3 regions of the Nonomuraea sp. NPDC023979 genome follow, and region 3 is predicted to be linked to each of the others. Evidence: riboswitches for the same ligand, from Rfam matches in the RefSeq annotation. Region 3 holds a riboswitch; each other region holds the start of a gene.
The links. Region 3 has a riboswitch for cyclic di-AMP ahead of AB0G11_RS16060 (C40 family peptidase). Riboswitches for the same ligand answer to the same signal wherever they lie in the genome.
Positions count from the first base shown of each region.

Region 1 (10,138 bases), on a different contig from region 3:
AGCGGGAAGCCGAGCACCAGGCCGATCCGCCACAGCCCGGACGGGAGCGCCACGAGGGCGGCGGCGTGCGCGGCCACCACCGGCCAGCGGGGGACGACGACGAGGTTCGTACGCATGGGTCCATCGTCGTGATCACGCGCTGGCGCCGCCTCCCGCCCGCGGGCCACCGCGCTCCCCCGCCCGGGGGACGCCCGTGCCAGGATGGGCGGCATGTCCGACAGCACGGTTCACGGCACGGTCAAGGTCTGGCACGCCGAGGAAGGATGGGGCGTCCTCTCCTCGCCGTCCCTTCCGGACGGGCACGACGCCTGGGCGCACTTCAGCGACATCATCGCCGACGGGTACCGGAGCCTGCGGGCGGGCGAACGCGTCACGTTCGAGTTGGTCCGGCGCGAGCAGGACGGCTTCCAGTACGTCGCCGAAAACGTACGGAGCCTCTGACCGCCGCCGCCCGGTCCGGCGTCCTGGAACTCGACCCGCGACCTCCCAAAAGCCACCCACTCAGTCACGCAGAAGGCCCCACCCGGGATCGGATGGGGCCTTTGAGCTGGGTCGGGGCGACAGGATTTGAACCTGCGACTTCTTGCTCCCAAAGCAAGCGCGCTGCCAAGCTGCGCCACGCCCCGTCGGCGCCGGGTACGCACACGCTCCGGGACTCCGGTACGCTTACGCCCTGACGACCGGATGAAGTCTAGACCAGAGTTCGACCGGTTCGCGCGGACGTAGCTCAATGGTAGAGCCCTAGTCTTCCAAACTAGCTACGCGGGTTCGATTCCCGTCGTCCGCTCCACAGCCGTAAGGCCCGCTCCGGCCCCCTGCCGTGTCAGGCGGGGGTGCACAGTCTGTTGAGTTCCGCGATGTCGGTCCGGATGTCTGCGAGCACCTCGTTCGGGTCGTTCATGACCATGCCGGTCAGGCGGAAGTTCAGTTCCTGGAACTCTCTGGCCAGCCTGGTGACCTTCTGCCCGACCGCTCCCTGGGCGTTCAGGGCCACGCCCATCAGCTCCGAGTACGCCTGCTGGGCCGCGCCTGCATGGCTGCTGCGGGTGTCGCCGGCGTTCCGGCTGTAGGCGTTGAGTGCGGCCGTCGCCTCGGCGCAGCCGATGGGGGGAACCGGGGGCAGCACCACGGACGTGACAGGGGCAGCGCGGGTGGTTTCCGGGTCGGGGGGCGGCGGGTCCGAAGGCGGGCGGCTGGTCTCCCGGTCGCGCGACGGGATGTACGGGGACGCGGACGGGGACGGAGTTTCTGTCCCGATGGGTTGCCCGGCGGGCGGGGCCAGGTACGCGATCAGCGCGACCACGGCCGCCACCGAGGCGGCGAGGGCGCTCACGGTCGCCGGCCAGTTCAGCTGACGGCCCTTGTCCCCGTCCGTCGCGGGCCGCTGCGCCGATCCGTTCTGCGTCATGGCCTCATCGTGGCCGAGTGATCGGGCCGGGTCCAGGAACGCGGGAGCACGCGCATCGGAGCCCGTAGGCTCGGACGTGATGCGTGCACGACCGATCTCGATGGAGGCGCTGGTCGAGGAGCTGGCCGAGGCGATCGCGGCGGGGCCGGGCGACGGCTGGGCGCGGGTGGTCGTCGACGGGGCTCCGGCGGCGGCGCCCGGGGAGCTGGCCGACCGGCTGGCGGCGCCGCTGCGGGTGCGCGGGCGGCAGGTGCTGCGGGTGTCGGCGGGTGACTTCCTGCGGCCTGCGTCGCTGCGGCTGGAGCACGGGCGGACCGATCCTGACGTGTTCTACGACGACTGGCTCGACGTGAAGGGGCTGCTGCGGGAGGTGCTGGAGCCGCTGGGCCCGGGCGGCTCGGGGCGGGTGCTGCCCGCGCTGTGGGACAGCCGCATCGACCGGGCCTTCCGGCTGCCGTACGAGACGCTGGCGCCGGGCGGGGTGCTGCTGCTGGACGGGACGCTGCTGCTGGGGCGGGGGCTGCCGGTCGAGCTGAGCGTGCACCTGTGGCTGTCGGCGGGTGCGCTGGAACGGCGCACGCCCGAGTCCGAACGGTGGCGGTTGCCGGCATATGACCGCTACGAGCGGGACGTGCGGCCCGCCGAGACGGCGGACGTGCTCGTACGGGCCGATCATCCGGGGCGGCTGGCCATGCGGGAAGGCGACTGGAACGGCGGCGCGCGGCGGCGCAGACTGGGTGGATGATCCCCAGCCACTGGTACAACATCGTTCCCGACCTGCCCGCTCCGCCTCCTCCGCCGCTGCATCCGGCCACCCGGGAGCCGGTGGGGCCGGACGATCTGGCGCCGCTGTTCCCGATGGAGCTGATCGGGCAGGAGGTGAGCCAGGAGCGGTTCGTGCCGGTGCCGCAGGAGGTGCTCGACGTCTACCGGCTGTGGCGGCCGACGCCGCTGGTGCGGGCGCGCCGGCTGGAGCGGGCGCTGGGCACCCCGGCCAGGATCTACTACAAGTACGAGGGTGTCTCGCCCGCCGGGTCGCACAAGCCCAACACGGCGGTCCCGCAGGCGTACTACAACGCGCGTGAGGGCGTGCGCCGGCTCACCACCGAGACCGGCGCGGGGCAGTGGGGCAGCGCGCTGGCGTTCGCGTGCGCCCAGTTCGGGGTGGAGTGCGAGGTCTGGATGGTACGGGCCTCCTACGACCAGAAGCCCTACCGGCGCTCCCTCATGGGGGTGTACGGCGCGACGGTGCACGCGAGCCCGTCACCGGTGACGATGTCCGGCAGCAAGGTGCTGGCCGGCCACCCGGACTCGCCGGGGAGCCTGGGCATCGCGATCAGCGAGGCGGTCGAGGCGGCGGCCGGGGCGGCCGACACCCGGTACGCGCTCGGGTCGGTGCTCAACCACGTGCTGATGCACCAGACGGTGATCGGCGAGGAGGCGCTGGCGCAGCTCGACGAGCGGCCCGACCTGGTCATCGGCTGCACCGGCGGCGGGTCGAACTTCGCCGGGCTGGCCTTCCCGTTCCTGCGCGGCAAGCTCGCCGGGGAGGGCGGGCCGGTGCTGCGGGCCGTCGAGCCGGCCGCCTGCCCGTCGTTCACACGCGGCCGCTACGCCTACGACTTCGGCGACACGGCCGGGCTGACGCCGCTGCTCAAGATGCACACGCTCGGCCACGGGTTCGTGCCCGACCCGATCCACGCCGGCGGGCTGCGTTATCACGGGATGTCGCCGCTGCTGTCGCACCTGTACGAGCTCGGGCTGTTCGAGGCGGTGACCCGGTCGCAGACCGAGTGTTTCGAGGCCGGGGTGACGTTCGCCAGGACGGAGGGCATCGTGCCCGCGCCGGAGCCGACGCACGCGCTGGCCGAGACCATCGCCGAGGCGCGGCGGTGCGCGGAGAGCGGCGAGGCGAAGGTCATCCTGACGGCGCTGTGCGGGCACGGGCACTTCGACCTCGCCGCCTACGACCGTTACCTGTCGGGCGAGATGACGGACTTCACGCTGCCGCAGGAGCGGATCGACGAGGCGCTGAGCGAGCTGCCCGGGTGAGTCAGCGCGCCGTGGGGCGCTTGCCGTGGTTGGCCTTCTTCTTCTTGCGTGCCTTGCCCTTGCGTGCGCGCTTGGCCATGTCGCATCCCTCCTGGTGATGGGGCTCTCTCAATGTCTCCCGCATCGGGGCGCTGGACAAGCGTCCCGGTGACCTAACATTCCCCAACATATTCGTGTCATAATTTGGTGGAATCTGTTGGAAGGAGCGGGGGCGTGCTCGCACAGCAGCGTCAGCAGGCGATTCTCGAACGCGTCCGCAGCGCAGGCGGGGTCCGGGTGGCCGATCTCGTGCGCGAGCTCGGCGTCTCCGACATGACGATCCGCCGCGACCTGGAGGTGCTCGCCGAGCGCGGGCTGCTGGAGAAGGTCCACGGCGGCGCCACGACGCTCGGCCCCGGCTCGACCGAGGAGCCGGGTTTCACCGCCAAGTCGGCCCGCCAGCAGCAGGAGAAGGAGTCCATCGCGCGGCGCGCCGCCCAGCTCGTCCGGCCCGGCACCGCGGTCGCCCTGTCGGCCGGCACCACGACGTGGGCGCTGGCCCGTCACCTGATCGGGGTGCCGGAGCTGACCGTCATCACCAACTCGATCCCCGTGGCCGAGGTCTTCCACCGCAATCCGCGCGCCGATCGCACGGTCGTGCTCACCGGCGGCGTCCGCACCCCCTCCGACGCGCTCGTCGGCCCGGTGGCCGTGGCCGCGATCCGGCGCCTGCACGTGGACACCCTGTTCCTGGGGGTGCACGGGATGAGCGTGCGGGCCGGGTTCACCACGCCCAACCTGCTGGAGTCCGAGACCGACCGGGAGCTGGTCAGCGCCGCGCACCGGCTGGTCGTGCCCGCCGACCACACCAAGTGGAACACGGTCGGCATCAGCACGATCGCGGAGCTGCGCGAGGCCGACGTGGTCATCAGCGACCCCGGGCTGCCCCAGGAGGCACGTACGGAGCTGGCCGAACGCGCCGGCGAACTGATCATCGCGGAGGGCTCGCAGTGAAGCGCACCATCACCCATCTGGCCGACGGCCGGGAGCTGATCTACTTCGACCGGCGTGACGACGCCGACCGGAGCGCGATCGACCGGCGGCCGCTCGATCCCCGGCCGGTGGCGTCGGAGCTGCGCTACGACCCGCTGACCGAGGAGTGGATCGCGATCGCCGGGCACCGGCAGACGCGCACGTTCCTTCCTCCGGCCGACGAGTGCCCGTTGTGCCCGTCGTCCGACACGCGGGCGTCGGAGATCCCGGCGGACGACTACGACGTGGTGGTGTTCGAGAACCGGTTCCCGTCGTTCTCCCGCAATCTCGGCAGTTACGCGGACGTGGGCGGGCTGAGCGAGGTCCGGCCGGGGGTGGGGCGGTGCGAGGTGATGTGCTTCACCTCCGAGCACGCCTCGTCGTTCTCGCAGCTCTCCGACGACCGGGTGGAGCTGGTCATGGAGGCGTGGGCCGACCGCACGGCCGAGCTGTCCTCGATCGAGGGCGTGGAGCAGGTGTTCTGCTTCGAGAACCGGGGCGAGGAGATCGGCATCACGCTCTTCCACCCGCACGGCCAGATTTACGCCTATCCGTACGTCACGCCGCGCACCAAGCTGCAGCTCGGCGCCGCCAGGCGCTATGCGGCGCGGCGGCCGGGGCGCAACCTGTTCGCCGACGTGCTGGCGGCCGAGCGGGAGGCGGGCACCCGGGTGGTGGCCGCCAACGAGCTGTGGACGGCGTTCGTGCCCGCCGCCGCGCGGTGGCCGTTCGAGGTGCATCTCTACCCGCATCGCCGGGTGCCGGACCTGGCGGCGCTGTCGGAGGCCGAGCGGGCGGCGTTCGCCCCGCTCTACACCTCGGTGCTGCGCGCGCTGGACGGGCTGTTCGGCGTCGCGATGCCGTACATCTCGGCCTGGCACCAGGCGCCGGTCCGGCAGGACCGTGAGCTGGGCTATCTTCATCTGGAGCTGTTCAGCATCCGGCGGGCGCCGGGCAAGCTGAAGTACCTGGCGGGATCGGAGTCGGCCATGGGAGCCTTCGTCAACGACGTGCTCCCGGAAGAGGCGGCACGCATGCTTCGATCACAGGTAGATCACTAATTGATTTCCGATTGATGTCGCATTACTCGTGATCTACCACTACTATCCCTTCAAGCGCGGTCATAGCACCGTGTACGCCTAATCCCGGGCGAGTTGCCCGGGAGCCGGGGACCCATCCGCACCTGGGGTGAATCCACTTCGGTGGTAGGGAAGCGACTCCCATGCCCGAACCCGTCAGCTAACCCGGCCGGCAGAGGGAGAGGAAACCCCGCACGTGGCGTCAGCGTCCCCCACGCGACTTGCCATCGGCGTCGTCACCGCGGCAGCGATGATGTTCGCCACCTGGTCAGCACCGGCCGCGGCCGAGCCCAAGCCGTCCGAGAGCCAGCTCCGCGGCGACCTGAAGCAGCTCAACAAGAAGGTCGACCAGCTCATCGAGCGCTACAACGCCAAACGCGTCGAGCTCGCCAAGGCCCGCGAGGCCGCCGAGGCGGCCAAGAAGCGGCTCGCCGCCGCCGACCAGGCGCTCGCCGCCGCCCAGTTGAAGGTGGGCGAGCTCGCCAGACTTCGTTACCAGAGCGGCACGCTGGGTCTGCCCTACTACATGGTGCCGCCCGACGGGGCCGGCGCGGCCGTGGTCGAACAGCTCACCGCCGAGCAGCAGGCCATCGTGGCCGGCGTGGCCGCCGCCCGCGACGAGCAGAAGAAGGCCGCCGACGCGGCCGCCGCCCTGGCCCGCCGGCTCAGCGCCGACACGACCGAGGTGGCCAAGCAGCGCGACGAGGCCGAGGACGTCATCGGCGACATCGAGAAGAAGCTGGAGGACCTGATCCCGTTCAGCACCGGGCGGCGCTCCGACGGCACCTGGGCCCCGCAGCTGCCGAGCGGCACCGACAACATCACCGCCCGCACCCGGGCGATGAAGGCGCAGATCGAGAAGAGCTTCAAGCTGCCGTTCAGCGTCGGCTGCTTCCGCTCGGGCTCCAGCGGCGAGCATCCGCTGGGGCGGGCCTGCGACTTCATGATGAGCGCCGGCGGCTCCATGCCCACCGCGGCCAACAACGCCCTCGGCGACCGCATCGCCGAATGGACCGTGAAGAACCGGGACAAGCTCGGGGTCAAGTACGTGATCTGGAAGCAGCGGATCAATCACGGCTCCGGCTGGAACGCCATGTCCAACCGCGGCAGCATCACCGAGAACCACTACGACCACGTCCACATCTCGATGCACTGACGTGGCCGACCGGCTCGGCGTTGACAGAATATGTAGATCGGTCTAGTTTTTCGGCATGGGCAAGAAGGGGGCCGAGACCCGGCTGCGGATCCTGGAGGCGACCCAGGAGCTGGTCGAGGCGGGCGGCTATGCCAATGCCGGGCTCAACCAGGTGATCGCCGCCAGCGGGGCGCCGCGCGGGTCGCTGTACTTCCACTTCCCCGAGGGCAAGGACCAGCTGGTCGGCGAGTCGATCCGGCGCGCCGGGGCGGCGATCGGGTCGGCCTTCGACGACCTGGCCGTGGACGAGGTGCTGCGGCTGCTGGGCGACCGGCTGGAGGAGTCGGGCTGGCGCAAGGGCTGCCCGGTGGCCACCGTGGCGCTCGAGATGGCCGCCGCCAGCGACCCGCTCCAGCAGGCGTGTTCGGAGGTCTACACGTCGTGGGAGGCCGCCCTGCGGGCGCGGCTCGCGGGGCGGCCGGACGCCGACGATCTCGCCGTCACCGTCCTGGCGCTGATCGAGGGGGCGCTGCTGCTGGCCAAGGCGCACCGCAGCCGGGAGCCGCTGGACCGCGTCGCCGCCGTGCTCGCCGGGCTGCTGCGCTGACCCCTGGGGCCGCCTCCCCGCCACGGAGGCGGCTCTTTTTATGGCCAGAAAATATGTAGACCGATCTATTAATGAGCTTCCTTGGACGCGATCGTCTTCGGCGCGACCGGCTTCGTCGGCCGGGCACTCGTCGCCGAGCTGCTGGGCCGCGGGCAGCGGGTGGCGGCGGCCGTGCGGACCGACACCCTCACCCCGTGGCTGGCCGAGCGGGGCGTCGCCACCGGCGGGCTGAACGTCGTCACCGCCGACCTCACCCGCCCGCTCACCGGACTCCCCCAGGCACGCGACGTCTACAACGCCGCGGCGCGCTTCGCGTTCGGCCTCGGCGTCGAGGAGGCTCGCGCCGTGAACGTGACCGGGGCGCTCCACGTGCTCGAATGGGCCGCCACGCTCCCCCGCCTGCGGCGGCTCGTGCACATCAGCGGCTACCGGGTGAGCGGCGTCCGCCCCGACTACGCCCGGCTGGGCGCGTACGAGGCGTCCAAGGCCGAGGCCGACCTCGCCGTTCATGCCAGGGCGCGCGAGCTGGGCGTCCCGCTGACCGTCGCCAACCCCAGCACGGTGATCGGCCCCGGCCAGCACCTCGGCCTGGCCTCCCTCGTCGGCGACCTGTGGAACGGGCGGCTCGCGGCGCTGCCCGGCGGCCCGGACGTCTTCCTGCCGGTCGTCACGTTGGACTACTTCACGCGCTTCCTGGCGGAGATCCCCGCCGCCCCGGCGGGCGAGGACCACTGGGTGCTCGACGACGACACGCCGCCGCTGCCCGAGCTGATCGGCCTGGTCGCCCGGCACCTCGGCGTGCGCGCGCCGCGCCGGACGATCCCCGTCGGCCTGGTGCGGCGGCTGCCGCGGGCGCTCACCGGCGCCGATCCGGAGACGCTGTCGTTCCTGTCGCCGGACCGCTATCCGACGGCCTCGGCCCGCGCCCTCGCCGCCCGGGCCGGCCTGGAGATGCCGCCGGTCGCCGACGCCCTGCGCGCCTGGGCGGACGACCTGGTGGCGGCCCGCTTCGGCGCGGCGACGCCGGGGCTGCGCCCGTACGGGTTCCGGGACCGTACGTGGGTGATGGGGGACGCCCGCGACCCCGGGCACGTGCTGCTCCACGGGCTGCCGGTGAACGCCGACGTGTGGGCGCGGGTGGCCGCCCTGCTGCCGGGGCCGGTTCTCGCGCCCGATCTGCCCGGGCTGGGGCGGTCCGCGCCTTCTGACCGGCCGGTGGAAGCGTGGCTGGCCGGGCTGATGGGGGGCGTGCGGACGCGGCCGACGCTGGTGGCGCACTCGCTGGCCTGCGGGCCCGCGCTGCGGTTCGCGGTCGAGCATCCCGAGCGGGTGGGCGGGCTCGTGCTCGTGGCTCCGGCGTTCCTCCAGGCTCCGGCGTCGTGGGCGGCGCGTTCGGCCGTGGCCGCGCCCCTGCTGCGCCGCATGTCCGCCGCCCGGCTGGCCGCCACGCTGGGCGTGCCGGAAGGGCCGGAGGTGGCGAGCGCCGCGCTGGACCTGCGCCGCCCGGGGGTGGCGCGGCGCGTGGTCGCGGCGCTGCGGGCGGCGTCGGCCGCGCGGGACGCCACGCGGGCGCTGCTGACACGGGTGCGGGTGCCCGTCGAGATCGTGACGGGCTCGGCCGACCCGCTGACGGCCGACCCGGGGCATCCGGTGACCGAGATCGCCGGAGCCGGGCACTATCCGCAGCTCACCCACCCCGACCAGGTCGCCCGGGTGCTCAGCCGGCCGGTGGCATCCGCTCGATGAGGGACTTGGGCGCGACCTGCCGGTAGGCGTCGGCGACGATCTCGCCGATCTCCGCCCAGTCGACGTCCACGTCCAGGAAGACGCCCAGCCAGCCGCGATGGCCCACGTACGGGGGCCGGAAGAAGCGGGCCGGGTCCTCGGCCACCAGCTCCTGCTGGACGCCGGGCGGGGCCGCGCACCAGAACGCGAGGCGGTCGTCGTGGTGGTGGTCGGCGAACATGACGAACGTCTTCTTGCCCCGCACGAACCAGGTGGGCTCGCCGTGGCTGAGCCGCTCGGTCGTCTCCGGCAGCGCGAGGCACAGCCGCCGGAGCTCGTCGAGCGGGCCCGCGGTCATCCGGTGAGCCTCAGCGGGTTGATCAGGTCGGCGTAGACCAGCAGCCCGGCCATGATGATCATGACGAAGGCGAGCGCGTAGGTGAGCGGCAGCACCTTGGCGATGTCCACGTACGCGGGCTCGGGGCGGCGGCGGACCCGGGCGTAGGCCCGCTTGAGGCCCTCCCACAGGCCGCCCGCGATGTGGCCGCCGTCGAGCGGCAGCAGCGGGATCAGGTTGAACATGCCGATCGCCAGGTTGAAGCCGGCCAGCAGGTTGACGAAGATGTGGAACTTCTGGATGCCGGTCAGGTCGGAGGCGAGGATCTCGCCGCCCATCCGCCCGGCGCCGACGACGCCGACCGGGCCCTCGGGGTCGCGTTCCTCGCCGGAGAAGGCGGCGTGCCACACGCCGACCATCTTCTCCGGCAGGTTGACCAGCGACTGCGCCACCCTGCCCGTGAGCTCGGCCATGTGACCGGCGACCGCGCCGATGCTCTGCTGCTGCATGACCTCGGTGGGCATGACGCCGAGGAAGCCGACGTTCTTCTCGATCACCTTGGGGTCGTCGGGCTTGGGCCGGTCCTGGGCGATGAGCGTGACGTCGAGCGTCATCGGCTTCCCGTCGCGCACGATGCCGAGCGCCACCTCGCCCGCGCCGTGGGAGCGGATCAGCCGGGTCGCGTCGGCCCACGAGCCGATCTTCTGGCCGTCGAAGGAGACGAGCTGGTCACCGACCTTGAGCTTGGCCTTCGCCGCGGGCGTCGCCTGGTCGCCGGGCCGGC
Region 1 covers NZ_JBEZZG010000021.1:146,783-156,920, reverse strand. Annotated here, with positions in the region: gene AB0G11_RS31195 (hypothetical protein) at 1-116, opposite strand, end outside; gene AB0G11_RS31190 (cold shock domain-containing protein) at 211-441, shown strand; tRNA gene AB0G11_RS31185 (tRNA-Pro) at 553-626, opposite strand; tRNA gene AB0G11_RS31180 (tRNA-Gly) at 717-790, shown strand; gene AB0G11_RS31175 (hypothetical protein) at 824-1,408, opposite strand; gene AB0G11_RS31170 (uridine kinase) at 1,488-2,153, shown strand; gene AB0G11_RS31165 (TrpB-like pyridoxal phosphate-dependent enzyme) at 2,150-3,460, shown strand; gene AB0G11_RS31160 (DeoR/GlpR family DNA-binding transcription regulator) at 3,674-4,453, shown strand; gene galT (galactose-1-phosphate uridylyltransferase) at 4,450-5,532, shown strand; cyclic di-AMP (ydaO/yuaA leader) riboswitch at 5,598-5,739, shown strand; gene AB0G11_RS31150 (hypothetical protein) at 5,747-6,706, shown strand; gene AB0G11_RS31145 (TetR/AcrR family transcriptional regulator) at 6,762-7,292, shown strand; gene AB0G11_RS31140 (alpha/beta fold hydrolase) at 7,374-9,038, shown strand; gene AB0G11_RS31135 (MmcQ/YjbR family DNA-binding protein) at 9,010-9,375, opposite strand; gene AB0G11_RS31130 (site-2 protease family protein) at 9,372-10,138, opposite strand, start outside.
Region 1: it holds a riboswitch for cyclic di-AMP, as region 3 does, so the genes downstream of both, AB0G11_RS31150 (hypothetical protein) here and AB0G11_RS16060 (C40 family peptidase) in region 3, are expected to answer to the same signal.

Region 2 (10,138 bases), on a different contig from region 3:
CCGGGGGTTCATCGAGGCGCGGCTGGCCGACATGGGGAAGGCGGAGAAGGTGGCCGCGGAGGCGCGGGCGGCGGCGCGGGGCTGCCGGACCCGGCTGGAGCAGGCACGGACGCGCGCGGTGCGGGCGGCGCGGCAGGGCGAGGACGCCTGGCGCGCCCTGGAGGCCGCCCGGGACCGGCTGCTCACGCTGGGCGGGCACGCGGAGGCGCCGCCACCGGTGGACCGGGCCGATCTGCATCACGCCTGGAGCGATCTGATCGAGTGGCGCAACCAGGCGGGCATCGCCACCCGGGTGGTCGTCGACGAGACGGAGCGGGCCCTGGCCGAGCTGGCGGCCAGGCGTGACGCCGAACGGGCCGCGCTCCTCGACCGCCTCACCGCCCACGGCGTCCCCGTACCGGGAGGTGGGGCCGGGGGACCGGACCAGCTCGCCGCCGCGGTGGCGGCGGCCGTGACCAGGTCGGAGGCGGCGCTGGAGCGCATCCGCGAGGATCGCGCGAAGGTGGCCGAGCTGACCGCGGAGGTGACCGAGCACGACCAGGCGGCCCAGGTGGCGCACGAGCTGGACCTGCGGCTGCGCGCCAACGCGTTCGAGCGCTGGCTGTGCGCCGAGGCGCTGGCGCTGCTGGTCGCCACCGCGTCCGACACGTTGCGGGAGCTGTCCGACGGGCAGTACGAGCTCGTCCTGGGCAGCCGCAGCGAGATCGAGGTGATCGACCACGCGGAGGCGGGGATGCGGCGCAGCGCCCGCACGCTGTCGGGCGGCGAGACGTTCCAGGCGGCGCTGGCGCTGGCCCTGGCGCTGTCGGGCACGGTCGCCCGGGGGCTGGAGTCGATCTTCCTGGACGAGGGATTCGGCACCCTGGACCCTGCCACGCTCGACACGGTGGCCACCACGCTCGAACGGCTCGCCTCGGGCCAGGAGCGCATGGTGGGCGTCGTCACGCACGTCCCGGCGCTGGCGGAGCGCGTCCCTGTGCGGTTCGAGGTCAGCCGCGACACCGAGGGCTCGCACGTGCGCCGGGTGGGCCCATGACCGGGTTCACCGTCGACCCGTGGGATCCGGGCTATGCGGCGGCGCTGGCCGTGGAGGCCCTGTCGGAGCTGGGCACGACGAGCGCCGAGCTGATCCTGGACGTCGAGCACCCGGCGGCCGACTGGAAGCCCGTCCGGCCGGGCCCCGGCGTGGACGCGCCCGACACGCTGCTGGTGGCCGACGGGGTGCGGCGGATCGACGCCCGCGTGTGGGTGTCGGACGCCGACGCGCCGATGCCGCTGCCGGGCATCGCGGCCTCGTTCGCGGCGGGCATCGTCCGCTGCGGGCCGGGCGGCGCGGATCTGGCGGCGATCGAGATCGGCCGTTCGCTGATCAGCGCGTCGCCGTACGCGCCGGAGGTCAAGACGGCGCACGCCGTCTACCGGCCCGGGCGGGCGGCCGACTCCAGCATGGAGGAGCTGTCGCTGGCGCTCCAGCGCCAGGTGACCCAGCTGGAGGTGGACCTGGCCGTCAGGCACCGGGCCGGCACGAGTGACCTGCTGCTGGTCGACGGGCCGCTGCGCGGGCGCACCCACCTGCCCAACACGGTCGGCTACATCAAGACCCACCACACCGCCTACCTGCCGCCGCCGCAGTCGGCGGTCGTGTCGGCGCTCGCGCCGGGGGAGCGCACGCCGGTGTTCCTCATGGGGACGAGCTGGCGGCGGCACGCCTGGTACGTCCGGCTTCCGGTACGCTCCTCGACCCCGTGGGCGGGGATCGCGCGGTGCGAGGCGAGCGCCGAGCTGGAGCCCGCCCAGGTGACGCGGCTGGCCGACGAGCTCACGCTGGCGCTGCCGCCGCTGGCGGGCGTCGACTACAAGGACCCGCGCGCCCCGCAGAACCTCGTCCCGATCGGCGGCCTGGAGAAGCTGCTGCGCCACCATCTGGGCGATCCGCGCCTGCTCTACCGGGCGTTGCGCACGGCCTCACAGGAGTAGACCCGGCCTAGGGCGTGCGTCCGGGCCATCGGCGGTCGACGTAGCGGGCCAGGCCCAGGGCGACGGTCTCGACCGGCTGGTCGGCGCGGCGGACCGGGATGGCCAGGGCGGTGCGCAGCCGCCGGGCGAGGCCGCGCAGCAGGGAGCCGCCGCCCGCGAGTGTGGCGCCGCGCTCGCCGAGGTCGGCGGCCAGTTCGGGCGGGCAGTGCTCCACGGCTTGGGCGGCGGCCCGGACGATCGCGTCGACCGGCTGCCTGGTCGCCTCGTAGAGGTCGTGCACCGGGACCGCGACCACGCGCTCGCACCCGGTCTCCGGGTCGTGGCCGTGGACGAGGACCTGGCGGTGCAGCGGCTTCCAGGCGGTGCCGGCGTCGCGTTTGACCGCCTCGGCCTCGCTCTCGCTGATGAGGATGCCGTGCCGGTGCTCGACGAGGCGGGTGATGGCGCGGTTCATGTCGTCGCCGCCGACGCCGGTGGACGCGGCCGTCACCACGTCGCCGCCCGCCAGGACGGCGATCCTGGTGAGGCCGGGGCCGATGTCGACGACCATCGCGCCGGCGGGCTCGTCCAGCGCCACTCCGGCCCCGAGGGCCACGGCCAGCGCGTGCGGCACGAGGACCACGCCGCGCGCGTCGGCCTCGTACGCCAGGTCGCCGAGCGTCCGCGCGACGATCGGCGAGCAGCCGTCGGGCAGGGCCATGACCAGGCGCGGCCTGGTGAACTTGTGCACCCTGTGCACGAAGTGGCGGATGAGGAGCCGGGCCAGCTCGGGGTCTCCCGGCATGCCGCCGCGCACCGGCCAGCAGGTGTCGCCGCAGCAGACGGCCTGGGCGCCGAACCTGACGGCCCGGCCCGTCTCGGGACTTCGCGCGACGGCCGTGGGCTCGTTGAGCACGATGCCCCGGCCTCGTGCGTGGATCTGGGTGCTGACACTGCCGAGATCGATCGCGAGATCCCGGCCGAGCGGGCTCACCATGACCGGAATCTGCCCGCCATCGGGTCAAGGCAACACCAAGGAGCTAGTGCGGCAGCGACTGGCCCATCAGCGCCTGGAGCGTGACGCCGCCCAGCAGGGCGCCGTCGTCGACGACGGCGACGAGCGGGCTGTGCGTGCGGGCCATGAGCGCGGCCAGCTCCAGCAGGGTGGCGTCGCCGTCGGCGATGGGCAGCTCGCGCGGCTGCTCGGGCAGGGTCTCGCGGACCGTGCGCTCGCCGAGGCCGCGCATGAACGCGTCGGCGTGCTCCTCGTCGACGACCCTGGCCAGGGCGGGGTCGTCGAGGCAGTAGCGGGGGACGGCCAGGCGCAGCACCTGGGTGCCGGGCAGGATCGTGCGCGGACGGCCGTCGTCGTTGAGCACGATGAGCCCCGGCAGCCCGTGCTCGGCCAGCAGCCGGGCGGCGTCGGCCGCGCGGGTGTCGAGCGTCACGGTCGGGAAGTCGCTGACGAGATCGCGTGCGCGCACAGGCTCACCCTAACCGCTGGGCGGCCGTCCCGGTTTCGCGCCGTGTGGGCGATCGTGCGAAGCTGTGTACGTCCCTCAACACCAGGAGGTCCTCCATGGCGGAAACACCGGAGCCGGAAGTCAGCGAGACTCCCGAGGACGAGATGAAGCGCAAGTTCCGCGAGGCGCTGGAGCGCAAGCGCAACCAGGCCGCGGGCACGAGCGCGGGTGGCAGGGGCGCCGACGCCGCGAAGATTCACGGGGCACACGGGCCGGCTGCCAGCAAGCGATCTTTCAGGCGCAAGAGCGGCGGCTGAGATCCTGGCGTTTCAGGGGGGTACGGCAATGCCGTGCCCCCCTTTTCTTGACCCTCCTAGGTAGATCTTCGCCTGATTCATGGTGTTACCTTTGCGTTTGTCCGGTTTGGCATATACATTGGGTGGCGTTACCAGGTGGTGACCTAGCCCTTCACCAGGAAGAGGCGGCCACCTGGCGCCGAATCCCTCACGGGAACCGGGGACCCAACTTCTGGGGTGAATCCGGCCCTCGCGGCCGGTAGGGCATCTCCACGCCCGAACCCGTCAGCTAACCCGGTAGGCGAGATGGAGAGGACACCCTACCTGTGATGTACCGCTGCGTCGTACCCCCAGCCCGCGCCCACTGAGCGGCACCACTTCCCCGAACTTCTCGCGCTCCGCGTAGCGACCGTTTGGCGTTCTGCCCGGCTACGCCCTTCTGAGTGAGCGCTTTTCCCCATTGCCTAACAGAGGACTTTACTTTTTCATGTCTGCTCGTATCGGCATGCGTTCCTTCGCCCTGCTCACCGCCACCGCCGCCGGCGCCCTCGCCTTCGGGGCCGGCGCCGCCCACGCCGACGTCGACGAGAGCCAGAAGGTGCTGCTGAAGGGCGCGACCACCGCGTCCTACTTCTGGGACGACTCCTCCGGCCGCGCCGGTGACACGGGTCTGCCCGCCAGTGGCAAGCCCATGCAGAAGGGCCTGGCCGCCAGCCCGAGCTGGCCGCTGATGACCGAGGGCTACGTCGTCTACAAGGGCAAGAAGATGCCCTTCTTCGTGGGTGACCGCGGTCCCGGCAACCCGTCCAACAACGGCATCATGCTCGACCTGGACGCCAAGACGTTCGCCGAGCTGACCGGCGGCAAGTTCAACTCCAGCACGCTGATGGTCGACGGCAACGGCGGCAAGGGCCACATCGAGGTCCAGTACGTCATCACCAAGTGGGGCGACGGCGTGGGCAAGAAGAACCACCCCGTGGCCTTCTCGACCGGCGCCTGGTCGCGCGTGGACCGCAACCCGGCGCAGCCGCCGACCATCCTGGCGGAGAAGAAGACCGAGGAGAACAAGCCCCGCGTCGAGGCTCCCGGCAGCGGCGGCGTCGCCCCGGCCGCGTACACCGCGAGCGAGCGCCCCGCGGGCGGCGGCTCCAAGCCCGCCGCCGCGGCGGCCGGCGAGGAGACCGGTGGCGTCGGCGGCGCCGTGCTGGCCGGCGGTCTCGCCCTGGCCGGTGGCGGCGTGATCCTCGGCCGCGACCGTCTCCGCAAGCTGATGGGCCGCTGACCCTGACGGGCAGCTGACCCAGCAAGGAGCTCAGGCGCCCGAGCCGTCCCCCGGCCGGGCGCCTGAGCCTTCCGCATGGGAGGCCGGGCGTGCTTTACGCGGGACGAATTAGAAGGTAATTCTAGTATCCGTGACCACCCACGCCTCGGCGAACGGCATCGACCTCGCCTACGAGAGCTTCGGCTCACCTGACGGGCGCCCGCTCCTGCTCATCATGGGGCTGGGCGCCCAGCTCATCCACTGGGACGACGACCTCTGCACGGCCCTGGCCGACCAGGGGCATCACGTCGTCCGGTTCGACAACCGCGACGCCGGTCTGTCCACGCACTTCCACGAGGCGGGCGTGCCCGACTTCCGGGGCGCCGCCCCGTACCTGCTGGACGACATGGCCGACGACGCCGCCGGGCTCATGGACGCGCTCGGCTGGCCCGCGGCGCACGTCATGGGCGCGTCGATGGGCGGCATGATCGCCCAGACGCTGGCCGTCCGCCATCCGGAACGGGTGCTCACCCTCACCTCGATCATGTCGACCACCGGCCCCGCGGTCGCCCCGCCGACCGAGGCCGCGGGCGCGGTGCTGTTCGGCGCGCCGCCGGCCGACCGGGAGGCGGTCCTGGCGCAGGCGCTCAAGACCTGGTCGGTGATCGGCTCGCCGGGCTACGAGATGGACCGCGAGCGCGTCCTGCGGCTGGCCGGCCTGGCCTTCGACCGCTGCTTCGACCCGCCGGGCACGGCCCGCCAGCTCGCCGCGATCATGGCCTCCGGCGACCGCACCGAGGGCCTGGCGGCCGTCAAGGTGCCGACGCTGGTCGTGCACGGCGAGGACGACCAGCTCGTCCCGGTCGAGGGCGGGCGCGCCACGGCGGCGGCCATCGAGGGGGCCGAGCTGCTGACGTTCCCCGGCATGGGGCACGACCTTCCCCGCCCGCTCTGGCCCGAGATCGTCGCCGCCGTGACGCGGCTCACCTCCCGCGTGTGACGGTGGCTCGTGCCCGCCGCGCCCCGGGCACGAGCCACCGGGTCTCAGACCTCCAGCTTCTCCTCGATGGCCCGGAGCTGGTGCCTGGCCAGGGCCAGATTGGCCCGGCTCCGGTCGAGGGCCAGGTAGAGGAACAGGCCCTTGCCGCCGCGCCCGGTCAGCGGCCGGATGATGTGATACTGGCCGCTGAGCGAGATGAGGATGTCCTCGATCGCGTCCTTGAGCCCGAGCGAGTCCATCGTGCGCAGCTTGGCCTTGACGACCTCGGTGTTGCCGGCCGCCGCCACCTGGAGGTCCAGGTCCTTGGAGCCGCCGAGCGTGCCCAGCGCCATGCCGCTGCCGTGGTCGACGATCGCCGCGCCGATCGAGCCGTCGATCGTCATCATCTCCTTGAGCGAGATGTCCATGCCGGCCATGTCGTCCTCCGTTCGTTGTGATCGTCCCGGCGTGAGCGATCCTCACGCCAGTTCTTCCAGCGCCTTCCTCAGCCGCAGCAGCAGGGCCACGTCCACCTGCTGCCTGGGCTCCGCGGGCTCTGCGGCGTCCTGCGGGCCCGGTTTCGGCAGCCGCTTGGCGCGTCTGGGCAGGGCGGCCCGCTCGTCGGGGAGCAGCAGCCCGGCCGCGGCCAGCCGCCGCACCGCGAGCATGACCGCGTAGCCCGTCCGGCCCAGCCGCCTGGCCAGGTCGAGCGGCGTGGCCTCCTGATCGGCGGCGACCACGACCTCCCACTGCACGTCGGTGAGCGTCACGCCCTGCCCGCGCAGCCGGGGTGAGACCCGTACCGGTGCGGTGTCGACGGCGGCGTCGGGCCAGACGCTCGCCAGGTGGGCGCGGCGGCGCGCGCACTCGCGCACCAGCCCCGCCACGTCGAAGTACCAGCGCCCGCCCAGCCAGTGCCGCTCGCCCGGCCGGAACTTCGGCCGCGGCCCCGCCGCGGGCAGCAGGAAGAACGCCGCGTCCAGCACCGCGCCGAGCACGCAGTACTGCAGCTCGCCGAGCGTGACCGGTCCCTCCCGCAGCAGCCGCTCGCACCCGCCGTCGGCCTGCGTGCGCCGCAGCGCGGCCTCCGACACGCGCCCCCGGGAGGCGAGCAGCCGCTCGGCGCCCGGCGTGCGGGCGCATTCCATGTACGTGATCCGCCCGGCGTCGAGGTAGATCGTGCCGGCCCGGCCGACCCGCAGCGCGCCCGTGGAGCGTTCGCGGGCCAGCCCGGCCAGGTGCGTGTCCAGGGGCGGCATGCCGTCACGCCAGCAGCTCGGCGGAGATGGCGCGCAGCCGGTGCCGCGCCAGGGCGATGTTCGCGCGTTCCAGGTCCAGCCGGACGTAGATCACCAGCGGCCCGTCGAAGAGCGTGTCCAGCGGACGCAGCAGGTGGTGGCCCTTGTCCGTGGTGATGAGCACGTCCTCGACGCGCACGGTGTCGCCCGGGCAGGCGCGCGCCAGCCCGTCGACGGTGGCGCGCAGCGTCTCCGTCAGCGCGGCGGCGGACTTCTCCGCGTCCGCGCCGGGCGGGAAGGCGCTGGCGGCCACCGCCATACCGCTCGTGTGGTCCACGAGCATCGCGTCCAGCGCTCCCGGTATCGCCATGACCTCGGTCAGGCAGCCGTCCAGTCCCAGCACGCGATCAGCTTAGGGAGAGCGGACTGACAGCAATTTCCACAAGATAAGGATCTATATGGCCCGGAGTAAGAAAAACCCAACCGCGACGGATTTATCGTGCCATTGTGGAATTTAATTCATATTCGGAGTCTCGTCCGGCAGTAAAGCCTTCTCGTCAGGCTTGAACACCAGCACGTTGTCCACGTACGACTTGACCGCCGCCGCCAGCCCGACGTCGCCCCCCTCGGCCTCCGACAGGTACCAGCGGTGGTCCAGGATCTCGTGGAAGAGCTGGGCGGTCTCCAGCTTGCCGCGCAGCTCGGCGGGGATGGCCGCGAGCGTGGGCTGGAACACCTCGGCCAGCCACCGGTGCGCCACGATGGCCTCGTCCTCGTGCCGCAGCCCCTTGGCCACGCGGAACCCGTCGAGGTCGTTGAGCAGCCGCCGCGCCTGGTTCTCCTCGGCGTCCAGGCCGGTCAGCCGGAGCAGCCGCCGCTGGTGGTGACCGGCGTCGACGACCTTGGGACGGACGATGAGCCGCCCGGTGCCGACCTTGCGCCGGACCATCATCTCGGCCACGTCGAAGCCGAGCAGGTTGAGCCGCCGGATGCGCTGCTCGACGCGGTGCCAGTCGACCTCCTCGATGATCTCGTCCTGGGTGATCTCCGCCCACAGCCGGTGATAGCGGTTGACCACGTCCTCGGCGGTCTCCATCGGCTCGATCGACGGGTGCAGCAGCCCGCCGGCCTCCAGGTCGAGCATCTCGCCGAAGATGTTCGTGTGCGCCGCGTCGATGTCGCCGAGCCGCTGGCCCTCGCTGATCATCGGGTGCATCTCGCCGGTCTCCGCGTCGACCAGGTAGGCGGCGAACGCGCCCGCGTCCCGGCGGAACAGCGTGTTGGACAGCGAGCAGTCGCCCCAGAAGAACCCGTTCAGGTGCAGCCGCACCAGCAGCACCGCGAGCGCGTCCAGCAGCCGGGTGAGCGTGTCGGGCCGCAGCGTGCCGGACATGACGGCCCGGTAGGGGAGCGAGAACTGCAGGTGCCGGGTGATCAGCGCCGCGTCCAGCCCCTCGTCGCGGCCGGTGACGTACGCGACGGGCTCGACGGCGGGGGCGTCGAGCCGGGCCAGGTCCCACAGGAGCTGGTACTCGCGCTTGGCGTAGCGCTCGCTGATCTCCTTGATCGCGTACACCTTGCCGGAGAGCCGGGCGAAGCGCACCACGTGCCGCGAGATGCCGCGCGGGAGGTCGACGAGATGGTGCTGGGGCCACTGTTCGAGGGGAAGCTCCCAGGGGAGCCTGATCAGGTCGGGATCGCCTAGCGCGCCGGTGATCTGAAGGGGCATTTGTTCAGGATATTGTGCGTTGGTGGACGACTTTCTCAATTGGTACTTTTCCGGACGTCCGGTCGTCGCCAGCACCCTCGGGGCCGACGGCTACGACCACACGCTCGGCGACTTCACCGCCGAGGCTTTCACCGCCCGCGAACGCGAGCAGGTGCTCTGGCTGCAGCGCCTGCGCACCCGCGAGGCGGCCACCCTGGACGACGCGATCGACCGCGACCTGGTCCTGTCCCACCTGAGAGGGTCCATCGCCCTGGCCAACTGGGCCGAGTGGCGCCGCGACCCCGCCGCCTACCTGGCGCCGGTCTTCTCCTCCTTCTTCACGCCCTTCCAGCAGCGGCTCAAGCCCGAGCCCGAGCTGGTGGCCGCGGCGATCTCCCGGCTGGCCGAGGTGCCCGGCGTGCTCGCCGCCTGCCGCGCCAACCTCGACCCCGTCCTGGCCGCGCCCCTGCTCGTCGAGCGCGGGCTCAAGCAGGCGCGCACCGGCCGCGCGTTCCTCACCGAGACCGTCCCCGGCATGGTCGCCGACCCCGACCTGCGCGCCAAGCTGGCCGACGCCGCCGCCCCGGCCGCCGACGCCTTCGACGACCTCGTCGCCTTCCTCGACGGCTTCTCCTGCGGCGGCACCTGGCGCATGGGCGAGCACCTCTACAGCACGCTGCTGCGCGAGCGCGAACTGCTCGGCTACGGCGCCGCCGAGCTGCACGAGAAGGGCAAGGCCGCCTGGGACTCCCTCGACGAGCGGATGCGCGAGGTGTCGGTGCGCGTCAACGGCTCCCAGGACTGGCGGGCCGCCATGGAGACGCTGATGGACGACCACCCGGCGACCCTGGAGGAGATGCGCGCCGAGTACGAGGCCGAGACGCTGCGCGCCCGCGACTTCGTCCGCGACCGCGACCTCGTCACCTTCCCCGAGGGCGAGGAGTGCCTGGTCCTGCCGTCGGCCGTCTACAGCCGGCCCGTCCTGTCGGTGGCCCACTACCTGGCCCCGCCGCCCCTCACCAGCTCACGCACCGGCGTCTTCTTCGTCCCGTACACGCCCGACGGGTTCACCCCCGAGCAGGTACGGCAGCGCCTGCGGACCAACAGCCGGGCCCAGATGCCCTCGATCGCCGTGCACGAGGCGTACCCGGGGCACCACTGGCACCTGTCGCACATGGCGGCCAACCCGCGCGCGGTGCGCAAGGTGTTCAGGACGCCGTACTTCAGCGAGGGGTGG
Region 2 covers NZ_JBEZZG010000005.1:94,990-105,127, forward strand. Annotated here, with positions in the region: gene AB0G11_RS12015 (SMC family ATPase) at 1-1,036, shown strand, start outside; gene AB0G11_RS12020 (hypothetical protein) at 1,033-1,977, shown strand; gene AB0G11_RS12025 (rod shape-determining protein) at 1,985-2,953, opposite strand; gene AB0G11_RS12030 (CBS domain-containing protein) at 2,997-3,440, opposite strand; gene AB0G11_RS12035 (DUF5302 domain-containing protein) at 3,536-3,736, shown strand; cyclic di-AMP (ydaO/yuaA leader) riboswitch at 3,903-4,034, shown strand; gene AB0G11_RS12040 (hypothetical protein) at 4,203-4,997, shown strand; gene AB0G11_RS12045 (alpha/beta hydrolase) at 5,128-5,976, shown strand; gene AB0G11_RS12050 (hypothetical protein) at 6,021-6,392, opposite strand; gene AB0G11_RS12055 (hypothetical protein) at 6,435-7,214, opposite strand; gene AB0G11_RS12060 (roadblock/LC7 domain-containing protein) at 7,219-7,596, opposite strand; gene AB0G11_RS12065 (DUF4032 domain-containing protein) at 7,708-8,922, opposite strand; gene AB0G11_RS12070 (DUF885 domain-containing protein) at 8,945-10,138, shown strand, end outside.
Region 2: it holds a riboswitch for cyclic di-AMP, as region 3 does, so the genes downstream of both, AB0G11_RS12040 (hypothetical protein) here and AB0G11_RS16060 (C40 family peptidase) in region 3, are expected to answer to the same signal.

Region 3 (10,138 bases):
CCGGGCCGCGCGTGAGGGCCGCAGCGTCGAGGACGCGCGCATCCGGGTGCTGCTCGACGCGCTGCAGGACGCCTCGGCGGGGCTGCGCAGGGAGCTGGCGCTGCCCACCATGATCAGCCGGCCGGCCGACTCGGTCGCGGCGCTCACCGGTGAGCGGCCGGGTGTGCGCGGCGTGCCCGCCCGCGCGCTGGCCGACGACGACCCGCAGCTGCTCGATCAGCTTCTGGCGCTGCCGCAGGTGCATCTGATCATCGACGGCTACAACGTGACCAAGTCCGGCTACGGCACGCTCACGCTCGCCGACCAGCGCGCCCGCCTGATGACCGGGCTCGGCGGGCTGGTCGCGCAGACGCGCGTCGAGGTGACCGTGGTGTTCGACGGCGCCGAGCTCAACTCTCCGGTGCAGGTGGTGGCGCCGCGCGGGGTGCGGGTGCTGTTCAGCGCGCCGGGTGAGATCGCCGACGACCTGATCCGCCAGCTCGTCCGGGCCGAGCCGCCCGGCCGGGCGATCGCCGTGGTGTCCTCCGACCGCGAGGTGGCCGAGTCCGTCAGGCGGATGGGCGCCAGGCCCGTTCCGTCCGCGCTGCTGCTGAGGCGGCTCGGTCGCGCATAGATGACGAATATGGCGTTTAGGTGAGGATTACTCGCCACTTCTGTACTATTTCGCCCCGAGGATGATCCCCTGGGAGGCGACGCTGTGAGGTTGGGCCGGGTGCCGCTGGCCGCGGGTCTGGTGTTCGGACTGGTGATGACCCCCGTCGGAGGGGTGCTGGCCGATCCCAAGCCGACTCTCGCGCAGGCGAGAGCGAAGCTCGACAAGCTCAACGACAAGGCCGACAAGGTCGTGGACCGCTACAACACGGCCACCGAGAAGTACAAAGAGGCCAAGGCGCGCTACAGCCGGCTGAACGACACGTACAAGCGCAAGCTGGCGACCGTCGCGGATCTGCGCGGCGAGGTCGTCAACATGGCCGTCGAGACGTACAAGCTGGGGGGCGACTTCTCGACCCTGCCCACCATGATGACCAGCGACGATCCGGCCGATCTGCTGTACGGGATGGCGTTACGCGGGCAGCTCGCGCAGGAGCGCACCCAGAAGCTCGCCGCCTTCGACCGGGCGAACCGGGGGCTGAAGACCGACCGTGACCGCGCCGAGGAGGCGCTGGCCGCGGCCGACAAGGAGCGGGACGCGGTCAAGAAGGACCGGGCGGAGATCCTGGACCTCATCAAGGACCAGAAGAAGCTCCTCGACCGGCTGGGCGCGTACAAGGCGGGCAATCCCAACAGCACCGGCCTCAAGTACACGGGTCCCGCCTCGGGCAACGCCGCGGCCGTGCTGCGCTTCGCGTACGCGCAGGTCGGCAAGCCGTACGTGTTCGGCGGCACCGGGCCGGGCGGCTACGACTGCTCGGGGCTCACGCAGGCCGCCTGGCGGGCCGGTGGCGTTTCGCTGCCGCGCACGACCTGGCAGCAGTGGTCGTGGGGCGCCAGCCGCAAGGTGTCGCTCAACGCGCTGGAGCCCGGCGACCTGATCTTCAGCGAGGGCCTCGGGCACGTGAGCATCTATGCGGGCGGCGGCAAGATCGTGCATGCGCCGCAGACGGGTGACGTGGTGAAGGTGGTCACACTCTCGTCGTACGGGCGCCGTCTCGTGGGCGCCGTACGCCCCTGACAAGACGGGGTCGGCCCAAGTGTGAGGAGGGTCACACTTGGGTAACGAAACCCGCTGCTCCGGCGGGGGATGAGGACCTGACTCCCGGCGTGTCTGATCTTTACTCGCTTACTCAGGCTTTGCCATTACGTGACTTTTCGGCGTAACTTCTGGCGTCGCGGCGTTCCAGCCAGGACGCCCGCCGGTCACCATCGGGTCCCCCGATGTTCGACAGAGAGAATCATCCGCCGGTCACCGCGGCCAGCGCCCCCGAGGCGCGAAGACGCGGCGGTGGCCTGCCGAGTCCGTGCAGCCAGGAGGCACGGAGCCGGGGACCCAACGATCCCGTACGCGGTGATCAGGGGTGAATCGGCGCGTTCAGCGCCGTAGGGCGACTTCCAGGCCCGAATCCGTCAGCTAACCCGGTAGGCGTTCGTGGAAGCCCCTAGGAGCAATCCTGTCTACCCTCTCGCACAACCCCCGTCTGTCCCGTCTCGCCCTGAGTGGCGTAGCGCTGATCACCGTGACGGCCGGAGGTCTGGTCGTCCACGCCCCGGCGGCGCAGGCGGCGACGACGAATGAGTTCGCCACCACTGCGGTGACCAAGACGGAGAAGTCCGTCAAGTCGTCGAAGGTGGCCAAGGTCGCTCGGCAGAAGGCCAAGGCCCGCAAGGCCGTGGCCGTGGCCAAGAAGCAGATCGGCGACCCGTACCGTTACGGCGCCACCGGCCCCGGGTCGTTCGACTGCTCGGGCCTCGTCCAGTACGCCTGGAAGAAGGCCGGGGTGAAGATCCCGCGCGTGACGAACAGCCAGTTCGCGCGCATCAGGAAGAAGGTCTCCTACAAGCACCTGCAGCCGGGTGACCTGATGTTCTTCCGCGGGCTCGGGCACGTGGGCATGTACGTCGGCGACGGCAAGATGGTCCACTCGCCGAGAACGGGCCAGCGCGTGCGTGTCGAGAAGCTTCGCGGCTGGCGCAAGGCGTCGTTCGCGGGCGCGGTGCGTCCCGGTCTGTGACCTGCGCCGAAGGCCCCGTCCCCGACCCGGGACGGGGCCTTCGGCCTTCCCGGGCGACGCTCAGGATCGGCGGCTACGATCGGGCAGCGTGTCCGACAGGGGGTCCGGCAGCGGGCCTGGAAATGGGCCCGGCAGCACGTCCGGCAAGGGGCTCGGCGGCGCGCCCGGCGGCGCGCCCGGCAGAGCGCCCGGCAGCACGTCCGGGAGGGTGTCCGAGTGGATGCGCCGGCGGGTCGTGCCGGTGGTGCTGCTGGTTGTCGCGGCGTTCCTGGCCGGTGGGTCCGGCCCGGTCCCGGGGCCGGGAGGCGCCGCCATCGAGGCGGGGGTGCTCGCCGGCGTGCGGGCGCGCTGGGGCGACGGGCTCGACGTCGTACGCGGTGAGCGGTCGCTCGTCGCCGGGCAGGACGCGCCCCCCGGGCTGCTGGCGGACCTGGCGCGCCGGGCCGACACCGCGGGACGGCGGGTCGGGGGAGTGCTGGGCGGCGACGTCCGGGCCGTGGTCCTGGTGCCCGCCTCGGCGCGGGAGGCCGCCGCGCTGGCCGGCGTCGCGTCGGTCGACGGGCTGGCGGCGGTGGCCGACCGGGGACGCGTGATCGTGGTGCCCGAGCACTTCGCCCGGCTCACCCCGGTCGGGCGTGACGTCGTGCTGGCGCACGAGCTGACCCACGTGGCCGCCGGGACCGACGGGCTGCCCGTCTGGCTGTACGAGGGCTTCGCCGACTACGTGGCCTACCGGGACGCCGGGCTGCCCGTCGAGGTGGCCGCCGCCGAGTTGGCCGCCGAGGTGCGGGCCGGGCGGACGCCGTCCGATCTGCCGGACGGGGCCGACTTCGTCCCCGGGGCCGACGCGGGCCGGCTCGCCCGCGCGTACCAGGAAGCCTGGCTGGTGTGTCGCTTCGTCGCCGCGCGCTGGGGTGAGAAGAGCCTGGTGAGGCTCTACCGTGATGCCCAGACGTACGGCGCCGGCCGGGCGCTGGCCTCGCTGGGGCTCTCGGCGGGCACGCTGACCCGGCTGTGGCGCGCGTACGTCCGGGACCGACTGGCGTGAGGGGACGCGACATGGACGACCGGCAGGAACGGCGCGAGACGACCGAACAGGACGTCGGCCCGCCCGCCACCCGCGCCCTCCAGAGGGCGGACGTCGCCGAGCCGTCGCCCGAGACGGGGGACGAGGACGTGGCCGGGGACGGGGACGGGCACGTGACAGGCGACGGGGGCGGGCGTGAGGCGAGGCTGCGGCGGGAGGCCGGGGCCGGGCTGGCCGTGCTGGGGGCGGTGATCGCCGGGGTGGTGGCGTTCACGACGCCGTGGACGGCGCTGCCCGCCGGGGCGCCCGAGGTGATGCCCGACCCGGCGCGTGACTTCGGCGCCGCCGAGATCGCCCGCTCGCAGGCGTTCGACGCGGCCACCAGCGTGCCGAGCTACCTGTCGCTGGGCGTCACGCTGGTGTTCGCCGGGCTGCTCGTGGCCACGCCGCTCGGCGCGAGGCTGCTGGGATGGCTGCGGGGCCCGTGGTGGGCGCGGGTGCTGCTGGGCGTCCTCGTGCTCACGGTGATCGAGGAGGCCGTACGGTGGCCGCTCGGCATGTGGTTCGAGGGCACGCTGCGCGACTTCGGGCTGTCCACGCAGGACTGGGCGGCCTGGACGGGCGACCGGCTCAAGAGCGTCGGCATCAACGCGGCCCTGCTGGCCGTCATGGTGCTGGCCGTGGTGGCGCTGGCGCGGCGGGTCCGGCGCTGGTGGATCCCGGCCGCCGCCGGGGCGTTCGCGCTGACCGTGGGGGCGTCGTTCGTCTACCCGGTGGTGTTCGAGCCGGTGTTCAACGACTTCCACGCCATGCCGGACTCGCCGCTGCGCGCCAACCTGATGGCGATGGCCGAGCGTGACGGGGTGCCGGTGGAGGACGTGCTGGTGGCCGACGCCTCGCGCCGGACGACCGCGCTGAACGCCTACGTCTCGGGGTTCGGCGCGACCCGCCGGATCGTCGTCTACGACACGCTGCTCAAGGCGCCGCCGCGTGAGGTGGAGCTGGTGGTGGCGCACGAGCTCGGCCACGCGAAGAACCGCGACGTCCTGCACGGCACGCTCGTCGGGGCGCTCGGCGCGGCGCTGGGGGCGGTCCTGCTGTTCCTGGTGTTCGGAGCGGCACGGCGGCGTACGGGCGGCGCGCCGATCACCGATCCCCGGGCGGTGGGCGTGGTGCTGGGGCTGATGACGCTGGCGACGTTCCTGTCCGGCCCGGCGCAGAACGTGATCAGCCGCCACATCGAGGCCAGGGCCGACGCGCACGCCCTGGACCTGACGGGCGACCCGGCCACGTTCGTCGCGATGCAGAAACGCCTGGCAACAGCCAATATTTCCGACTTGTCGCCAGATGCGGTGGAATATGTGCTCTATGCCTCCCATCCCACGGCTGCCCAGCGGATCGCCATGGCCCGCTCCTGGGCCGAGCTGAACGGCCGCCCCCAGCCGTGAGCGCACCTCGCCGGGTGGTCGTCGTCACCAACGACTTCCCGCCGCGCCCCGGCGGCATCCAGTCGTTCGTGCACGGCCTGGCCCTGCGCACCCCCGGCGTGGCCGTCTACGCCCCGGCCTGGCCCGGCTGCGCCGAGTTCGACCGGCGGCAGCCGTACCGGGTCGTCCGGCACCCGGGCCGGCTGATGCTGCCGACGCCCGCCGTCGCCCGGCGGGCTGCGCGGCTGGTGGCCGAGCACGGCGCCGACACCGTCGTGTTCGGCGCGGCGGCGCCGCTCGGCCTGCTCGCGCCGCGCCTGCGCGCGGCTGGCGCGCGGCGGATCGTCATGCTCACGCACGGCCACGAGGCGTCCTGGGCGGGCGCGCCGGGGTTCCGCTCGGTGCTGCGCCGCATCGCCGGCCACGCCGACGTGGTCACCTACCTCGGCCCCTACACCCGCGCCCGGCTGGCGCCGGTCGTCCCCGAGGACAAGCTGGTACGGCTGGCCCCCGGCGTGGACGTGACGCAGTTCCGGCCCGACGTGGAGCCCCGGCGGCCCGGCGGCGGGCCGGTGGTGGTGTGCGTGTCCCGGCTGGTGCCGCGCAAAGGGCAGGACCAGCTCATCAGAGCCTGGCCGAGGGTCCTGCGCGAGGTGCCGGGCGCGGTGCTGCTGCTGGTCGGCGGCGGCCCGCACCGGCGCAGGCTGGAGCGGCTGGCCGCGGGCAGCCCGTCGATCGTGTTCACCGGCAGCGTCCCGGCCGCCGACCTGCCCGGCTACTACGCGGCCGGCGACGTGTTCGCGATGCCGTGCCGTACCCGGTGGGGCGGGGTCGACGTGGAAGGGCTCGGGATCGTGTTCCTGGAGGCGTCGGCGACGGGGCTGCCGGTGGTGGCGGGCGCGTCCGGAGGCGCGCCCGAGGCGGTGCGGCACGGCGAGACCGGCCTGGTCGTCGACGGCCGCGACACCGGGGAGGTGGCCGCGGCCCTGATCGAGCTGCTGAGCGCGCCCGAGCGGGCGCGGAAGCTGGGCGAGGCCGGCCGCGACTGGATCGCCGCCGAATGGTCGTGGGACCGGGTCGCCGACCGCTTCCGCGCCCTGCTGTGATCCTCCCTGCCTGATCACCCCTTCGTGGACCCGAGCGTGAGCCCGGCGACGAACTGCTTGTGCAGGAGCTGGAAGACGATCAGCGTCGGCAGCGCGACCAGCACCGACCCGGCCGCCAGCAGGTTGTAGTCGGTGAAGAACTGGCCGCGCAGGTTGTTCAGCGCCGAGGTGACGGGCAGCTTGTCACCCGACGACATGAGCACCAGCGCCCACAGGAAGTCGTTGTACATCCAGGTGAACTGCAACGTCGCCAGCGCCGCCAGCACCGGGCGGCACAGCGGCAGCGTCAGCTTCCAGTAGCGCCGCCACACGCTCGCCCCGTCCACCAGCGCCGCCTCGGTGATCTCCTCCGGGATCGTGCGCATGAAGTTCGCCAGGACGAACACGCAGAACCCGAACTGGAACGCCACATGGATGAGGACGAGCCCCAGGTAGGAGTCGTACAGCGCCTGGGAGTCCGACAGCCACAGCGGCAGCGGGACCAGCGTGTAGAGCGTGTAGAGCGGGGTGATGAGCACCTGCGGCGGCAGCAGGTTGCCCGCGGTGAAGACGATGAGCAGGGTCCGGCGCCCGGGGATCCTGGCCCGGGCGATGGCGAAGGCGGCGAACGAGGCCAGGAAGAGCGTCAGCAGCAGGGCCGGGATTACGATGATCAGCGTGTTGAGGTAGTAGCGGGGCAGCTCGGCCTGGCTCCACGCCTGCCCGTAGTAGTCCAGCGTGAGGCTTTCGGGCAGCGAGAAGTAGCCGAGCCTGGCCGTCTCCTCGTACGGGCGCAGCGAGGCGTACACGGCCAGCGCCAGCGGCAGCAGCCAGCCCAGCGCCACCAGCGCGAGGAAGGCGTGCAGCAGGACGCGCAGCGGCCTGGCCCGCCGCCGGGCCGGGGCGAGGGCCGTCATCGTTCCTCCCTGAACAGCTGCGACAGGTACGTCACGATGAACCCCAGCGAGATCACCAGCAGCACCACCGCGATCGCCGAGCCGAACCCGATCCGGCTGGCCTCGCCCACGATGTTCTCCGTGACCAGCACCGACAGCAGTTCGAGCCCGTTGCGGCCCTTGTTGATCGCGTAGACGATGTCGAACGCGCGCAGCGCCTCGATCACCGTGATCACCAGCACGATCACGTTGACCGGCCGCAGCGTCGGGAACACCACCCGGAAGAACGTCTGCGCCTCGTTGGCCCCGTCGATGGCCGCGGCCTCCTTCAGCGCCGGGTCGACGGCCTTCAGCCCCGCCAGGTAGATGATCATCACGTAGCCGACGTGCCGCCAGGCCGCCGCGACCATGACCACCCAGATGTTGACCGACCGGTCGCCCAGCCAGTCGACCGACAGCCCGGTGACCGCGTTCAGCACGCCGTAGTCGGTGGAGTAGACGAGCTGCGCGATGAACCCGACCACGGCCAGCGACAGCACCACCGGCAGGTAGAGCGCGCTCTGGTAGAACCGCGACAGCCGCAGCCGCCGGTCCAGCAGCACCGCGCAGAACAGGCCGAACGGGGTCGCGACCAGCCCGAGGAAGCCCAGCCACAGGACGTTGTTGCGCACGGCCGACCAGAACGGCGGATACTCGCCGGCCAGGTCGCCGTAGTTGCGCCCGCCGACCCACTCGATCGGCCCGAAGCCGTTCCAGTCGGTCGCGGACAGCACCACGGAGGCGAGCGTGGGCCCCCAGACGAGGCCCACGCTGGCGATGACGGCCACCCCCAGCCCGATGACCAGCACGGTCACGTCGCGGGCGGAGTAGCGACGGGTCTTGACGGCCATCAACGGAAGATGTTGGCCTTCTGCTTCTCGATGGACACGAGTAAGGAGTCGATCTCGGCAGGTTTGTCGATGAACGACTGCAGCGACGGGATCATCACGGTGGAGGCGAAGTCGGGCCGGGTGTCACGGTCGAGGAACTGGGCGATGTGCGACGCCTGCGAGACCAGCTCGGCGCCGCGCTTCTGCAGCGCGCTGTAGCCGCTGGTGTCGGCCTTGGAGCTGGCCGCCAGCGTGCCGGGGTCGGCCTCGGTGGCCACGTTCTGCGCGGCCGCCTGGGCGAAGTGCTTGATCAGCGCCTTGGCGCCGTCCACGTTCCTGGCCTTGGCGGAGACCATGTAGCCGTCGATGGGCGCGTCGATCGAGTCGGTGCCGTAGGCCGGGTTGATCTCGGGGAACGTGAAGAAGTCCAGGTCGTCCCGGTCCGCCTCGGGGAACTGCTGGGCGACGAACATGCCGAGCAGGTACATGCCGGTCTTCTTCTCCGCCAGCGACTGCGCGGCCTCCTGCCAGGTGCGGCCCAGCGCGGCCGGCTGGTGGTGCTCCAGCAGCCCGCGCCACGTCTCGAACACCTGCTTCACCCGGGGATCCGTCCACGACTCCTTCCCCGCCATGAGCGCGATGTGGAAGTCGTAGCCGTTCGTGCGCATGTTGATGATGTCGAACGTGCCCATCGCCGGCCAGCCGTCCTTGTCGGCGAACGCGATCGGGACCAGCCCGTCGGCCTTCATCCGCCGCGACAGCGCCGTCAGCTCGTCCAGCGTCTTCGGAGGCTCGTACCCCTTCTCCTCCCACACGCTCTTGCGGTAGAAGACCGCCCACGGATAGTACGTGAACGGTACGAAATACTGCTTGCCGTCGGTGCCCGTCGACGCCGCCTTGAAAGCCGGGGTGTAGTCGGCCCCGATCTCCCGCCACACGTCCGAGATGTCCGTCGCCAGGCCCTGCTCGGCGAAGAACTGCATCCGGTATCCCGCGAACCAGGTGAACACGTCGTCCGGGGTGCCGCGCAGGTAGCGGTTGATGTTCTCCTGGAAGGTGTTGTGGTCCACCGTGTTGACCTTCACCTGGCCGGAGGTGAAGCCTTTCAGCACGGTCTCCAGTGACTTCTTCGGCACCTCGTCCGAGGCGTTGGACCCCAGCGTCACGGCGCCGGCGGCCGTGTTGCCGGTCGTGCTGCCGCCGGGCGCGGGCGCGCCGGAGCCGCACCCGGTCAGGACGGCGGGCACGCCGAACGCTGCGGCGGCCCCTATCAGGAGATTGCGGCGGGAGAGTGGCGGACGTTGGTCCATGATGGTTCCTCCTTGCCGGACCCTCAAGTTCCCCCGAGTTCACTCACCCTTCATCGAAAACGCACCATTTCAAACTGTCAACGTGTGCGTTTCCGCCCCACGAACGCCGAAGAGGCCGCCGGACCCGCTCCCGCGGGCCGACGGCCTCTCAGCTGACCGGCTAGTTACAGGCGCTCGGGTCGCTCAGCCTGCGCTGGATGTCGACCAGGATGCCCATCATGTCGTTCTGCGTCTTCTGCATGGTCTCGAACCGGCGGTCCATCGTCTCGAACCGGCGGTCGACCGCTTCGAACCGGCGCTCCACGGCCTCGAAGCCCGCGTCGACCTTCTCCTCCAGGCGGTCGACCTTGACCTCCAGACGCTCGACCCTGACTTCCAGGCGGTCGACCTTGACCTCCAGGCGCTCGACGCGCTTGTCGAGCAGGGTGACCTTTCCGTCGAGGGTCTTGACCCGGGCGGCGACGCCGTTGATCCTCTCCGTCAGATCCTGCGCGATTTCCATGACACTCACCATGGAGCTCTCCTACCTTCGGAGGCAGGGACCGGGGATGTTGGCGATCTCCGGTCCCGATGTCATCCAAAAGCTACTCCGCGTGTGCAGGCGACTCCATACGGTTTCTTGGCAATGCTGGAGCCCCAGCATTACCCGTACAGGGCCTCGATCTCGGGGTCGAAGTCGCGCATGACGAGGTTGCGCTTGACCTTGAGGGTGGGGGTCAGGTGGCCGCTCTCCTCGGTGAGGTCGGCGGCCAGGATCGTGAACTTCTTGATCTGCTCGGCCTTCGACACCATGGCGTTGGCCCGGTCGACCGCGCCCTGCACCTCGGCCAGGATGCGCGGGTCGGTGCGCGGGTC
Region 3 covers NZ_JBEZZG010000007.1:182,014-192,151, forward strand. Annotated here, with positions in the region: gene AB0G11_RS16050 (NYN domain-containing protein) at 1-613, shown strand, start outside; gene AB0G11_RS16055 (NlpC/P60 family protein) at 698-1,672, shown strand; cyclic di-AMP (ydaO/yuaA leader) riboswitch at 1,939-2,098, shown strand; gene AB0G11_RS16060 (C40 family peptidase) at 2,175-2,669, shown strand; gene AB0G11_RS16065 (hypothetical protein) at 2,758-3,717, shown strand; gene AB0G11_RS16070 (M48 family metallopeptidase) at 3,729-5,144, shown strand; gene AB0G11_RS16075 (glycosyltransferase family 4 protein) at 5,141-6,229, shown strand; gene AB0G11_RS16080 (carbohydrate ABC transporter permease) at 6,244-7,125, opposite strand; gene AB0G11_RS16085 (sugar ABC transporter permease) at 7,122-7,994, opposite strand; gene AB0G11_RS16090 (ABC transporter substrate-binding protein) at 7,994-9,283, opposite strand; gene AB0G11_RS16095 (hypothetical protein) at 9,444-9,785, opposite strand; gene AB0G11_RS16100 (AMP-dependent synthetase/ligase) at 9,926-10,138, opposite strand, start outside.